DNA from 4 places in the Peribacillus sp. FSL K6-5616 genome. Region 1 is predicted to be linked to each of the others. Evidence: riboswitches for the same ligand, from Rfam matches in the RefSeq annotation. Region 1 holds a riboswitch; each other region holds the start of a gene.

Region 1 (3,209 bases):
CGAAACATTGAGTGTTCATGGCGGTCTGCAAGCTGATGAAACAGGTGCCCGTGCCGTTCCTATCTACCAAAGCAATGCATACTTGTTCAAAGACACCGACCATGCAGCGAATTTATTTGGCCTAAAGGAGAATGGCTATATATATACACGGCTTCATAATCCCACGGTCAGTGTTTTTGAGGAAAGGATGGCCTTATTGGAAGGCGGTATCGGCGGATTGGCAACGGCAAGCGGAATGGCCGCCATCTCACTTTCAATCCTGAATATCGCCGCTGCAGGGGATGAGATTGTTTCTGCCTCTACATTATATGGCGGTACGTATAACCTTTTTGAAAACACTCTTCCTAAATATGGGATCAAAGTGAAGTTCGTTTCTCCCGATGATCCCGAAAACTTCAAAAGGGCGATTACGCCAAGAACTAAAGCCATTTTTGCTGAAACGATCGGAAATCCAAGTTTGAGGGTACTTGATATTGAAGCGGTAGCGGAAATCGCCCATGAAGCCGGCATACCTTTAATCATTGATAATACCTTCGCGACACCGTATCTTTGCAGACCAATTGACTTTGGAGCGGATATTGTCATCCATTCCGCTACAAAATGGCTTCTTGGAAATGGAACCACGCTAGGCGGTGTCATAGTGGATGGAGGGAAATTCGATTGGAACTCGCCAAACTACCCAGGCTTCACGGAGCCTGACCCAAGTTACGACGGTCTGGTATACGCAGAGGCAGTTGGACCTGCCGCATTCATAACGAAAGCCCGAGTTCAGTTACTCCGTGATTTGGGCCCTGCGCTAAGTGCCCAAAGTGCATTCCAGTTTACGCTTGGACTTGAAACGCTGCATGTAAGGATGAAAGAGCATCTATCAAACACCAAGTCTGTCATAAACTATTTAAAAAACCATCCAGCCGTGACCTGGGTTTCACATCCTGGTGATGAGGATCATCCCGATAAAGCCCTTGCGGATAAATATTTGCCAAAGGGAGCTGGATCTGTCGTGACATTTGGGATTCAAGGTAATCGCGAAGCTGGGGCAAAACTTATCAATTCGGTGGAATTATGGTCCCATGTGGCGAATGTAGGGGATGCGAAGAGCTTGATCATCCACCCAGCCAGTACAACCCATCAACAATTGAATGAGGCGGGTCTTGAGAAAGCGGGTGTAAGTGCCGATCAAGTCCGATTATCGATTGGGATTGAAAATGTAGAGGACTTAATAGAAGATTTGGAGCAGGCAATTGAAAAGGCGACGAACATCGTCTCCTTGACTTCCAAATCGGTTTAAGTAAAGTTCCTGTTCATTCTTGTACTAGAAATAATATACATTGCGCTCTTTTTTTATCTATGATAAAATTTCAGCATACTAAAGAACTTAATGATATTTAAATATTCTATATATTAGCTCTTATCAAGAGAGGTGGAGGGATGTGCCCGATGAAACCCGGCAACCGACAAGGAGATTTCCTTGGAAAGGTGCCAATTCACACAAAGTTTAATCACTTTGGAAGATGAGAGGAAGGCCTGTTTCTTCACCTGCCTTTCTGCTCATGCAGAAAGGTTTTTTCTATTTATTAATGGAGAAAACTTTTACATGATAGGAGAAACAGACTAATAATGTAGAGAAATCAACTAAGTTCATAGGTTTTATTGGATAAAAGAGGTGAGGGTTAATGATTACATTGACGAAAGTCAGTAAGCTGTTCCGAACAGGAAAAGGAAACAGTGAGACGATAAAGGCTGTAAATAATGTGAATGTTGAAATAAATAAAGGCGAGATTTTCGGGATCATCGGTTACAGTGGAGCGGGGAAAAGTACTTTGATCAGAATGCTCAATGGATTGGAAACACCTACAGAGGGATCCGTCGTGGTGGCTGAAAAGGAAATTTCAAAAATTAAAGGGGCTCAGCTCCGTAAGGCCCGTCAAGAAATCAGCATGATTTTCCAACATTTCAATCTATTATGGTCAAGGACCGTTCAGGAGAATATATCTTTTCCATTGGAAATTGCAGGAGTTTCTAAACCTGAACGCACCAAGCGTGTGAACGAATTGATCAAGTTAGTCGGACTTGAAGGCAGGGAAAAGGCCTATCCTTCGCAATTAAGCGGAGGGCAAAAGCAAAGGGTGGGAATAGCCAGGGCACTGGCAAATGACCCTAAAGTGCTGCTGTGTGATGAAGCGACTTCTGCTTTGGATCCGCAGACTACCGACTCCATACTCGAATTGCTTGTTGACATCAATCAGCGTTTGGGATTGACGATCGTCTTGATTACGCATGAAATGCATGTAATACGTAAAATCTGCCATCGTGTCGCCGTGATGGAAAGCGGGCAGGTTGTTGAACAGGGTCCTGTCCTGGATGTCTTCAAGAATCCTAAAGAACAAATGACGAAGCGTTTCGTGCAACAGGTAACGGAACCGGAAGAAACGAAAGAAACGATGGACCATTTGCTCGAACGCTATCCAGCAGGCAAAGTGATTCAATTGACCTTTGTAGGCGATCATGCAGAAAGCCCATTGATCACCAAACTTGTACGTAACTTCGAGTTGGATGTCAATATCGTTCAAGGTAAGATATCCCAAACAAGAAGCGGTTCATATGGCACATTGTTTATCCATCTAGATGGCAAAGAGGATGAAATGCTCCGCGCAATCGAATTCATTAAAGCACAGCAGGTAGGCGTGGAGGTGATTACTCATGCTTGAAGAATTATTGCCGAATGTTGATTGGGAAGACATCATTGAAGCTACGAAAGAAACGCTTTACATGACAAGCGTCTCTGTAGTGGCAACCTTTTTTATAGGCATAATACTAGGATTGATCCTTTTCCTGACAGGAAAGGGTAATATGTGGCAAAACCAGGCAGTCAACGGAGTCATGAGTGCTATCGTCAATATATTCCGTTCGATTCCATTTCTTATTTTGATCGTGCTGCTCATTCCTTTCACTAAAGCGCTTGTCGGTTCCATGATCGGTGAGAACGCTGCACTGCCGGCACTTATTATCGGTGCGGCCCCATTTTATGCGCGTATGGTTGAAATCGGCCTTCGTGAAATCGATAAAGGTGTAATTGAAGCCGCTAAATCGATGGGGGCAAAAACGAGCACGATCATTTGGAAGGTCCTTCTTCCAGAGTCGATGCCTGCCCTTATTTCCGGGATTACGGTAACATCGATTGCCTTGGTTGGATATACCGCGATGGCCGG
Region 2 (3,209 bases), 2.0 Mb from region 1:
TCTTTAATGAGCTTTCCGTGTTTATCGATGATGATCATGGTGTTATAGATTCCCTTGCTTGTTTTTTTCGCAATGGAACCGCCGATGATGTGAATCTGGTGTTTCTGTGCCTGTGTTTTAAGAAATTCAATCGTTTTTTCTGCCTCTTGATCAGCAATCTCATTCAGCCTGGTCAAGTCGTATCCGGTTGTCCAAAGCTCTGGTAATATGACGATATCGGGTTCGGACCGAGCTGCTTTTTCCATCCATTGCTCTGCAACCTGAAAATTGATATCTGGTTGCCCGAAGGCTATATCCATTTGAATACAAGTTATTTTCCACTTCATCGTTAAAACCCCCACACGTAAAAAATGCTTTACAAGACTACGATAAACATATATCATTTGTGACTAGAATTTCAAGAAATTTCAGAGAAGGTGTATAAATGGTGCAATTCGAAAAATCCGGACTGCTTCAGGACCTGCCCAAGCAGTTTTTTGCTTCACTGGTCGCAAAAGTCAATGCAATCACGGAACAAGGACATGATGTCATTAATTTAGGCCAGGGAAACCCTGATCAGCCGACGCCGGAACATATCGTCAAAAGTTTGCAGTCTGCTGCTGAAAAAACGATTAATCATAAATATTCGCCATTCCGGGGACATCAATATTTAAAAGATGCTGCTGCCGTCTTTTATGAACGAGAATACGGTGTCAAGCTGGATCCGAATAGTGAAGTGGCGATTCTCTTCGGGGGCAAGGCAGGTCTTGTCGAACTTCCGCAGTGTTTATTGAATCCAGGTGATACGATCCTTGTTCCAGATCCCGGCTATCCGGATTATCTTTCCGGTGTTGTTTTAGCCCAGGCAAAGACCGAACTGATGCCCTTGACAGAAGAAAATGATTTTCTTCCGAAATACGATGACATACATAAAGAAGTTCTTGATAAAGCCAAAATGATGTTCTTGAATTATCCGAATAATCCCACAGGCGCTTCTGCAAATGAAAGTTTCTTTGATGAAACCGTCTCCTTTGCAAAAGAACATTCAATATGTGTGGTCCATGATTTTGCCTATGGGGCGATAGGATTCGACGGAAAAAAACCGATAAGTTTTCTGCAGGCGGAGGGAGCGAAGGATGTAGGAGTTGAAATATACACTCTATCGAAAACATACAATATGGCAGGGTGGAGAGTCGGCTTCGCAGTGGGCAATAAGAGTGTAATAGAAGCTCTTGAACTATTACAAGACCATCTTTATGTGAGTCTTTTCCCGGCGATACAAGAAGCTGCGGCAAGCGCTTTGCTTGACTCACAGACCTGTGTAGAGCAGTTAGTGCAGATGTACGAGGGGCGAAGGAATGTTTTCATTGAGGGATTGAGGGCCATCGGCTGGGATGTCAAAGCTCCAGCGGCATCGTTTTTTGCCTGGCTCAAAGTACCTGAAGGTTTTACGTCCGAGAGTTTTGCGGACTATTTATTAACGCATGCCCATGTAGCTGTTGCCGCAGGGAATGGGTTCGGTGAATTTGGCGAAGGTTATGTCAGGGTAGGGCTACTGACTTCGGAAGAACGGCTGCAAGAGGCTGTGGAACGAATACGTACATTAAACTTATTTTAATGCAATATGATTCACCTTTAAATAGTTAAAACTTATTGACAAAGTAGGAATTACCTGTCAGAATACAAAATAAATTCTTAATCTTTCGATACTTTGATGCAACTTATATATCAGCGTTTTCTTATTTTGAGCAGGTGGAGGGACTAGCCCGATGAAGCCCAGCAACCGACCGTAATTCCATTGTAAAATGGGGCGGAATCCTTCCGCCGGATTTTTTTGAAATCCACAAGGCACGGTGCTAATTCTTGCAGCCGAGGGCTGGGAGATAAGAAGATGGCTTTTTAAAGCCTCTTCTTTATGAAGGGGCTTTTGCCATTTTGAGACCATCTCAGGTTATTAATGACATCGAGAGTTTACTAACGTGTTATAGGAGTGATCAGATGAGCGAGATAGTCGCTACTTATTTAATTCATGACTTTAATGGAAATCATGAGAAAAAAGCAGAGAGCATTGCCTTGGGTCTGACTGTGGGGACATGGACGGACTTGCCACATTTGGTACAGAAACAACTGGAAAAACATAAGGGACGCGTCGTATCGGTGACACCCCTATCTGAAGATGAGAGGGCAAACAGCTACTTTAATCGGAAAGTATACCGTTCGCTGATTAAAATTGCCTATCCGGCAAGGAATTTCTCCAATGATTTACCCGCAATCCTTACGACGGTCTTCGGCAAACTTTCATTGGACGGTGAAATAAAACTTATTGACTTGGATTTTGTCGGTGATATTCAAAAAGCTTTTCCCGGGCCGCAATTTGGCATTGAAGGCATAAGGGAAAAGGTTGGCGTATTTAACCGGCCCTTGGTGATGAGCATCTTTAAAGGCGTATTGGGAAGAGACCTACCATTTCATAATGAGCAACTGAGGCAACAAGCATTGGGAGGTGTCGATCTAGTTAAGGATGATGAGATCCTCTTTGATCAGGAACTGACTCCATTTTTCGATAGAATAAAAACGGGAAAAAGAATATTGAATGAAGTCTATGAAACTACTGGCCACCGGACTTTATATGCTGTCAATCTATCAGGGAAAACATTTGAATTATTGGATAAGGCAGAGCAAGCGGCTGAAGCAGGGGCAGATGCTTTATTGTTCAACGTTCATACATATGGTTTGGATGTATTGCAGGCCTTGAGTGAACATGATCGTATCAAGTTGCCGATCATGGCGCACCCCGCATATAGCGGAGCATTGGCATCTTCATCATTTTATGGTATCGGCTATCCATTATTGCTTGGTAAATTAGTTAGATTATCAGGTGCGGATTTATCCTTGTTCCCTTCTCCTTATGGAAATGTCGCACTTGAAAAAACGGAGACCTTAGCGATTGCTGAAGCTCTGACAAAAGATGAACTTGCATGGAAAAAAGCCTTCCCTGTTCCTTCTGCAGGCATTCATCCGGGCATGGTTCCGGACCTGATCAAGGATTTCGGGCATGATAGTGTAATTAATGCCGGAGGCGGAATTCACGGGCACCCTGACGGAGCAGAGGGCGGTGCCAAGGCTTTCCGTTCTGCTGTGGAAGCCGTTCTGGCAGGAAAGGAACTTTCTGAAGCGGCGGCTGAGGAAGAAACCCTAAGAAAAGCTCTTGTGTTGTGGGGAGGCCTATA
Region 3 (3,209 bases), 3.7 Mb from region 1:
CAAAAGCCATGACCCTTTGCACATCTTCCGACTCCGAGGCCTGAAATTCATATGCAGCAAAACATATAACCAGTACGATAATCAATATACCTGCCAATTTTTTCATTTGGTTCTCCTCTTGTCTTTTTACTAGAAGTATTTAATCTTTTTCATACCCAAAAAATCTGCAGTACTAACATAAAAAAGAATTGTCAGATAAAGAATAAAGAGTGTATGATAATATAAAACTTTCAATGGAAACGGGATTACCCTTCATTCTGGAGATTGAATAAATGATAGTTAGGAGTTTAAATCATGGAAGAACACATAGAGTTTAGAGAGGCAGAACTATCTGATCTACCCAGAATTGTTGAAATATATAATTCGACAATTGCTTCAAGAATGGTCACGGCAGATACGGAACCTGTATCCGTCCAATCGAGGGTTAAATGGTTTGAGGAACATCATTCAGAAAGTAGACCGCTATATATCATTACTATAGAAGGGAAAACCGCTGGATGGATGAGCTTTCAATCCTTTTATGGCCGACCGGCATATAAATCCACTGCCGAAATCAGTATTTATATTGATGATTATTTCCGGGGAAAAGGAATTGGACAAATTTCGATTCGAAAGGCAATTGAATTGAGTCCAAAATTAGGTGTTAAGACTTTATTGGGTTTCATTTTCGCCCATAATACACCAAGCCTTAAGCTTTTTTCCAAATTCGGGTTTGAAGAATGGGCACATTTACCTCAAGTTGCCGAGATGGATGGCATTGAGCGGGATTTGATCATTCTAGGTAAACGTGTCGATATTTAATATATATTTCTTTAGAGCTATTGCCTTGAGCAGTAGCTTTTTCAGATTAATAAAGGTCGAATTGCTAATTTAAAAATACCTATATGCTTCTTGAAGGGAAAAATATTCAGAATCTCTTTTACTTGCTAACGCATTCAATAGCGTATCCAATTCTTGACTGGCTTGTACAGTCAGCAGACTTGTTAAGCCGTAAATCGCTCCCAACTTTATCATTTCCTGTCTCTTCTCTTCTACTTTTTCTATAGTTACCTTACGGCTAGGCATCATAGTCACCTCCCATTTATTCAATATTTTTACACTTTCATCATAATGAAACCACTAGTTAAAATCAACTATTTTTCAAAATTAAATGTGTTATTTTATAGGCCAAATGTAACAAAACACCTATTTTGTTATTTAATTATGTATAATTTGTGTCGTTTTCTAATAAACGCAAAAAAAGCATCCACTAGTGTAGACTGCGAATGCTTACATCATATCCCTTATCCAAAAATCCAAATATTGTATTCCGTTTACTATGTCATCCATTCAGAAGGTGACTCGTTATTAGGTCTATTTATAACAATCTTATATTCATCTTCAAGTACTTTTAATGGGGCATCATAAAGGTGCCTTTCATCAGAGGTTTTGTATACTCCATTGGCCAATAGCTCTTCAATGAGTTTTGCCTTCCTCTGTTCAATCCTCTTAAATAATTCTGCCATGTAAATGGCTCCTTTCCCAGTCGTCCTAGTGCCTGCTTCTAGTTAGCTAAACTTTATCAACTTGTTTGATTTCACCAAATTATATATACCTTTTCTAGTATGTCACTAAACGTTATTTCCCAAAAATAAAAGCCCCTTCTAATTTAAGAAGAGGCTGACAGTGTCCGTACGGCTCTTCTTATCTTCCAAGCATATGCTTGTTGGATTTAGCACAGTTCCCTAAACGGGTCCGCTGCCGAGGTTTCTTAGGGCCAAGTCCCTCCACCTCTCTGGATAAGAATTCGATATATAATGATGTAGAAATGATTCTATCCTAATAATCTTCAAAAGTCAATTACCTGGTTCTCCCTTTTTTCCTGGACATAAAGTGATTCCTCTTTCAAATACGGGTTGCATTTTCTTGTCTTTCTGATATGATGTCAGTAATTACATACAATTCACACCACTAGGGGAGTCTTTTTTAAGACTGAGATGGAATTAGTTCCGGACCCTTTGAACCTGAACCGGCTCATACCGGCGGAGGGAAGTGGATGATATCGTCCATTTTACAGACTATATCCATCTACCCCGTTCCGTATTCAGGAACGGGGTTTTTTATTCAACAAAGGGAGCCATTCTATAGGAGGATGAACAATGGAGAATACAAAATTAGAAACATTCAGTGATAGACTGCATGCACGGGCAAAAGAGATTTGGAAAAGGAACCATTCACATCCCTTTGTCCAGGCAATTGGAAACGGTACACTTCCTGAAAAGAAATTTGCCTATTACCTGAAGCAGGACTATGTCTATCTCATGGATTATTCCAAGCTCTTTGCTTTAGGTGTCATCAAAGCCCATAACATCGAAACCATGGCAAAATTTGCGAGCATTTTAAATGAAACCCTTCAAGTGGAAATGGATATTCATCGGCATTATGCTTCCGAATTCGGGATCAGCTCCAAGGAATTGGAAAATACAGAACCTACTCCAACCACTCTAGCCTATACAGGTTACATGCTAAATGCAGCTCAGCATGGGACTTTGGCAGACTTGGTCGCCTGTCTCCTGCCCTGCGCTTGGGATTATTATGAAATCGGTTTGCTATTAAAAGAACAAAATGGAGCAGCACTGGAAAACAATCGCTACGCAGATTGGATAAGGTCCTATTCATCTCCTGAATTCGGGGAAGCACACAAGTGGCTGATCACTTTGTTGGAAGAATTGACGGAAGGCATGCCTGAAAAGGAACTTCTTAGATTAGAAAAGCACTTTTTGGTTACTTCCCGATATGAATATTTATTCTGGGACATGGTTCAAAATGAGCAGGATTGGCCTCTGTAGGTGGTTGACATGAGGATGAATCCTATCAAGAAACTGACATTGACTGCCATGATCATTGCTTTAACGACGCTGACCAGTTCATTTATTTTCATCCCTGCAGGATTTGCAAAAATCTTTCCTATTCAACATCTGGCAAATGTCCTGACGGCGGTTCTATTGGGGCCTGCATATGCTGTGACACAAGCTTTTTTAGTTTCCATCATTAGAAACATGTCTGGTACCGGTTCAATTTTCGCCTTTCCCGGCAGCATGATTGGTGCACTTTTGGCCGCCATCCTTTATCGAAAAACACAAAGCTTAAAATTCGCCTGTTTAGGGGAAGTGATCGGGACCGGCATTCTCGGTTCCCTGGCCTGTTATCCGCTTGCAACCCTCCTATTG
Region 4 (3,209 bases), 670 kb from region 1:
CAAGCAAGATGATGAAAGGAACGGACCGCAGGATATTGATGATCGGGTTCAATACATTAAAAATCCATTTATTCTCCAGGATGTGACCCTTTCTTGTAATGACAAGCAGGATACCGAGCGGAAGCCCGATCAATCCGGAAAATATCAATGAGATGGCTACCATATAAAGTGTGTCACCGAAAGCTGTCGACAGCTGGTCTGCCGTTATTTCCATTCCCCAAAGCGTATTACCCATTTATACTTGCACCTCCTGGACGAGAATCCCCTCATCTTTAATATATTGATAAGCCTTGTCGACCTCATTTTTGCTCCCCGTTACTTCGATGATCAAATTCCCGAAAGGCGTTTCTTGGATTTCAGAAATATTGGCTGATAAGACACTTAAATGAACATCATATTTCTTCGAGATGGTTGAAAGTAAAGGAGTACCCGAAGTAGTTCCAATAAAATTAATTTTCCAAATAATCGGGATATGGGACCCTATGCTTTTTAAGAAACTTTGTGGAATTTCGTCATGTATGACCGTTCTCACGAAGTTTTTTGCAATATCCGTTTGCGGCTTGGCAAAAACTTCGAAAACCGAACCTTGTTCAACGACGCAGCCGCCCTCCATGACCGCTACCTTATTGCAAATTTCCCGAATGACAGACATCTCATGAGTGATTAGCAAAATGGTGATATTGTATTCTTTATTAATTTTTTTTAAGAGCTGCAGAACTGCACTCGTTGTTTGTGGATCCAATGCCGACGTAGCTTCATCACACAATAAGATCGATGGATTCGTAGCCAATGCCCTCGCAATGCCGATCCGCTGCTTTTGCCCGCCGGATAATTGTTCCGGATAACTCTTTGCTTTGCTCGATAAGCCAACGAACTCCAATAGCTCGCCTACACGTTCTTTGATTTCCTTAGCCGGAGTTCCCGATAAAACCAGCGGCATGGCAATATTATCAAAAACAGTTTTTGAGTTTAGTAAGTTGAAATGCTGAAAGATCATCCCGATTTTTTTCTTTTCTGCCCGTAATTCCTTCGGGCTTAATTTGGTTAAATCCTTGCCCCCAACAACCACCGAACCATCTGAAGGATGTTCAAGCAAATTGACCAACCTGATCAACGTACTCTTTCCGGCCCCGCTATAACCGACTACCCCGAATATATCCCCCTTTTCCACTGTCAAATCAATGCCCTTCAAAGCCTCGACAGTCTGTTTCTTTGTTTGATAAACCTTTTTAACACCTTGAAACTCAATCATCCAATCTCCCCCCATGCTGTTTATTTGTACGAATTCCTTATCCAGAGAGAAGAGCTTTGCAACGCTTCATAATGATAGGGTTAAATTCTGTCAAACTCACGAGTAAATCTGCAAAATTCACGAGTAAATGCACCAAACTCACGAGTAAATCTGCGAAATTCACGAGTAATTGCACCAAACTCACGAGTAAATCTGCGAAATTCACGAGTAATTGCACCAATTCTCCAAATAACCATATACATTTTGAATTAACAAAAGAGGCCTCTTCCGTCATCAGACAGAAGAGGCCTCTTTTAGACATAAAAAAGAGTAAACTCTTAAAATTAATTATCTAAGAAAAGCTCCTTCTTATCTTTCAAACTTTCGTCCGTTGGAATTAGCACAGTATTTTTACAAAAGTAAAAACCCGCTGCCGAGGTATCATAGGGCCAAGTCCCTCCACATCTCTTGATAAGAATTAACGTTATATTTAATTATGTCCTTCACTATATATTCTAATTCCACTAAAGTCAACCATATTTTTCATCGCGATAAATAGTTTCATAGTATAGTGAATCGATACTTTTTAATTATATTAATATAATGATTTACTCATTCTCCATACAGGGTATTTTTCATTTTCTTCCCTTATCTTCACCATGCCTGAATTCGTATATAAAGAAATCGCCCTTTGATTATCCGGAGAAACCCTTAAGTGATATTCGGATACATTAAATTGCCTGAAAAAGTTTTCTGCGTAGCGAACCAATTCCTTGCCAAGGCCTTTACTGCGGTATTCGGGAATAAGATAAAATAGATTCACATAGCCAATTTCAGTTCCTTCATACTCCCGAATTTGAAGTTCCATTTGTCCAATCGGTTCTTGGTCCTTTTCAATGATCACCTGTCCATCCGGAAATTTGCGGACCCTTTCTTCCATTCGTTGCAGATATGCATGTTCATCTCCCAAACCAGCATCAGTTCCAAAACTTACAACAAAGGAATCTTTCCGGAAATTAATGATAGTATCTTTATCTTTGTCCGTATCAATGGTCCGAAAGATCAACTTCATCCACCCCTATCATTTTAGTGAAATAGTTTTCAAGCAGGGAAAACTTTCTTTTTCATAAAAAAAAAGGGCATAAAGGAGCCCTTTTGTTTTTGTGCCTTGATGAAAAAACATTTGCCATCTTCCATTCGCACACTTCCAAATTGAACTTCTTAAGGTATGTTCCAGCTTATCTTCATCAAAAATCCGGTATGTAGTTAGCACGGTATCATCAGACAATGGATGCATCTCAAATTGACTTAGTGTCATGTTCACCGCTCCGGCTCCCTCTTGCCCCATAAAATCACTTTTTGTCCATATGTTACCTGAACTGCCGAACTCAAAGAAATCATCTTTCAATAATGATGAAAGTACTTCTGGAGATGTACGAACTTCAGATTTTAACAATTTCTCCTCCAGCTGATACAAATGCTCTTTTAATAATGAAGATTCCCTGTCCATTCATCTTATCCTCCTTTTTCAACCATTTCCCTCGAAGAAACCAAATAGGAAAATCGTGAATAATTAATACGTAGATTTTCAGTAATTCATGAACCATGCGATTTAAGTTTTTTTATCCAGCTGCTTGCTGATTAGCAGTTGGCTCATCTTGCGGTCAGCGGCATTATCTCGTTTTTAACCGTTTTTGCCGTCCCCATTATATTACTATTTTTAGCTGGCTTACTTCGTAACTGGACTCACAACGGATTTCTAAGTGTTAAAAATAATTTATTCCACGATACTAGCGGCCATTCCTTTTTTACTGCCATATTACTCCCACCCCAATAAAAAAAAGGAGCTGCAAATGGCAGCTCCTTTCTTCTGTGCATCCGGTTGTTCTCCCATCAGTGTTATCGTGATAGGGTTCCTTGCAGACGATTGGTTTCGGCGATTACTTTTTCTTCATCGATCGTTAAGCAGCGGCCATCT

Evidence for each region. Region 1 has a riboswitch for S-adenosylmethionine ahead of MHB45_RS22510 (methionine ABC transporter ATP-binding protein). Riboswitches for the same ligand answer to the same signal wherever they lie in the genome.
Region 2: another riboswitch for S-adenosylmethionine. It lies ahead of mtnW (2,3-diketo-5-methylthiopentyl-1-phosphate enolase); the one in region 1 lies ahead of MHB45_RS22510 (methionine ABC transporter ATP-binding protein).
Region 3: another riboswitch for S-adenosylmethionine. It lies ahead of MHB45_RS04510 (Fur-regulated basic protein FbpA); the one in region 1 lies ahead of MHB45_RS22510 (methionine ABC transporter ATP-binding protein).
Region 4: another riboswitch for S-adenosylmethionine. It lies ahead of MHB45_RS19115 (hypothetical protein); the one in region 1 lies ahead of MHB45_RS22510 (methionine ABC transporter ATP-binding protein).

Annotation. Positions count from the first base shown of each region.
Region 1 covers NZ_JBBOYT010000001.1:4,623,398-4,626,606, reverse strand. Annotated here, with positions in the region: gene MHB45_RS22515 (O-acetylhomoserine aminocarboxypropyltransferase/cysteine synthase family protein) at 1-1,288, shown strand, start outside; SAM riboswitch class I at 1,406-1,518, shown strand; gene MHB45_RS22510 (methionine ABC transporter ATP-binding protein) at 1,674-2,708, shown strand; gene MHB45_RS22505 (methionine ABC transporter permease) at 2,701-3,209, shown strand, end outside.
Region 2 covers NZ_JBBOYT010000001.1:2,620,380-2,623,588, reverse strand. Annotated here, with positions in the region: gene MHB45_RS12500 (carbon-nitrogen family hydrolase) at 1-326, opposite strand, end outside; gene MHB45_RS12495 (pyridoxal phosphate-dependent aminotransferase) at 425-1,597, shown strand; SAM riboswitch class I at 1,716-1,869, shown strand; gene mtnW (2,3-diketo-5-methylthiopentyl-1-phosphate enolase) at 1,978-3,209, shown strand, end outside.
Region 3 covers NZ_JBBOYT010000001.1:938,425-941,633, reverse strand. Annotated here, with positions in the region: gene MHB45_RS04525 (DUF459 domain-containing protein) at 1-106, opposite strand, end outside; gene MHB45_RS04520 (GNAT family N-acetyltransferase) at 295-801, shown strand; gene MHB45_RS04515 (aspartyl-phosphate phosphatase Spo0E family protein) at 871-1,065, opposite strand; gene MHB45_RS04510 (Fur-regulated basic protein FbpA) at 1,317-1,505, opposite strand; SAM riboswitch class I at 1,681-1,785, opposite strand; TPP riboswitch at 1,943-2,047, shown strand; gene tenA (thiaminase II) at 2,139-2,828, shown strand; gene thiW (energy coupling factor transporter S component ThiW) at 2,844-3,209, shown strand, end outside.
Region 4 covers NZ_JBBOYT010000001.1:3,950,224-3,953,432, forward strand. Annotated here, with positions in the region: gene MHB45_RS19105 (methionine ABC transporter permease) at 1-214, opposite strand, end outside; gene MHB45_RS19110 (methionine ABC transporter ATP-binding protein) at 236-1,252, opposite strand; gene MHB45_RS19115 (hypothetical protein) at 1,290-1,553, opposite strand; SAM riboswitch class I at 1,598-1,709, opposite strand; gene MHB45_RS19120 (GNAT family N-acetyltransferase) at 1,827-2,303, opposite strand; gene MHB45_RS19125 (nuclear transport factor 2 family protein) at 2,313-2,741, opposite strand; gene MHB45_RS19130 (amidohydrolase family protein) at 3,131-3,209, opposite strand, start outside.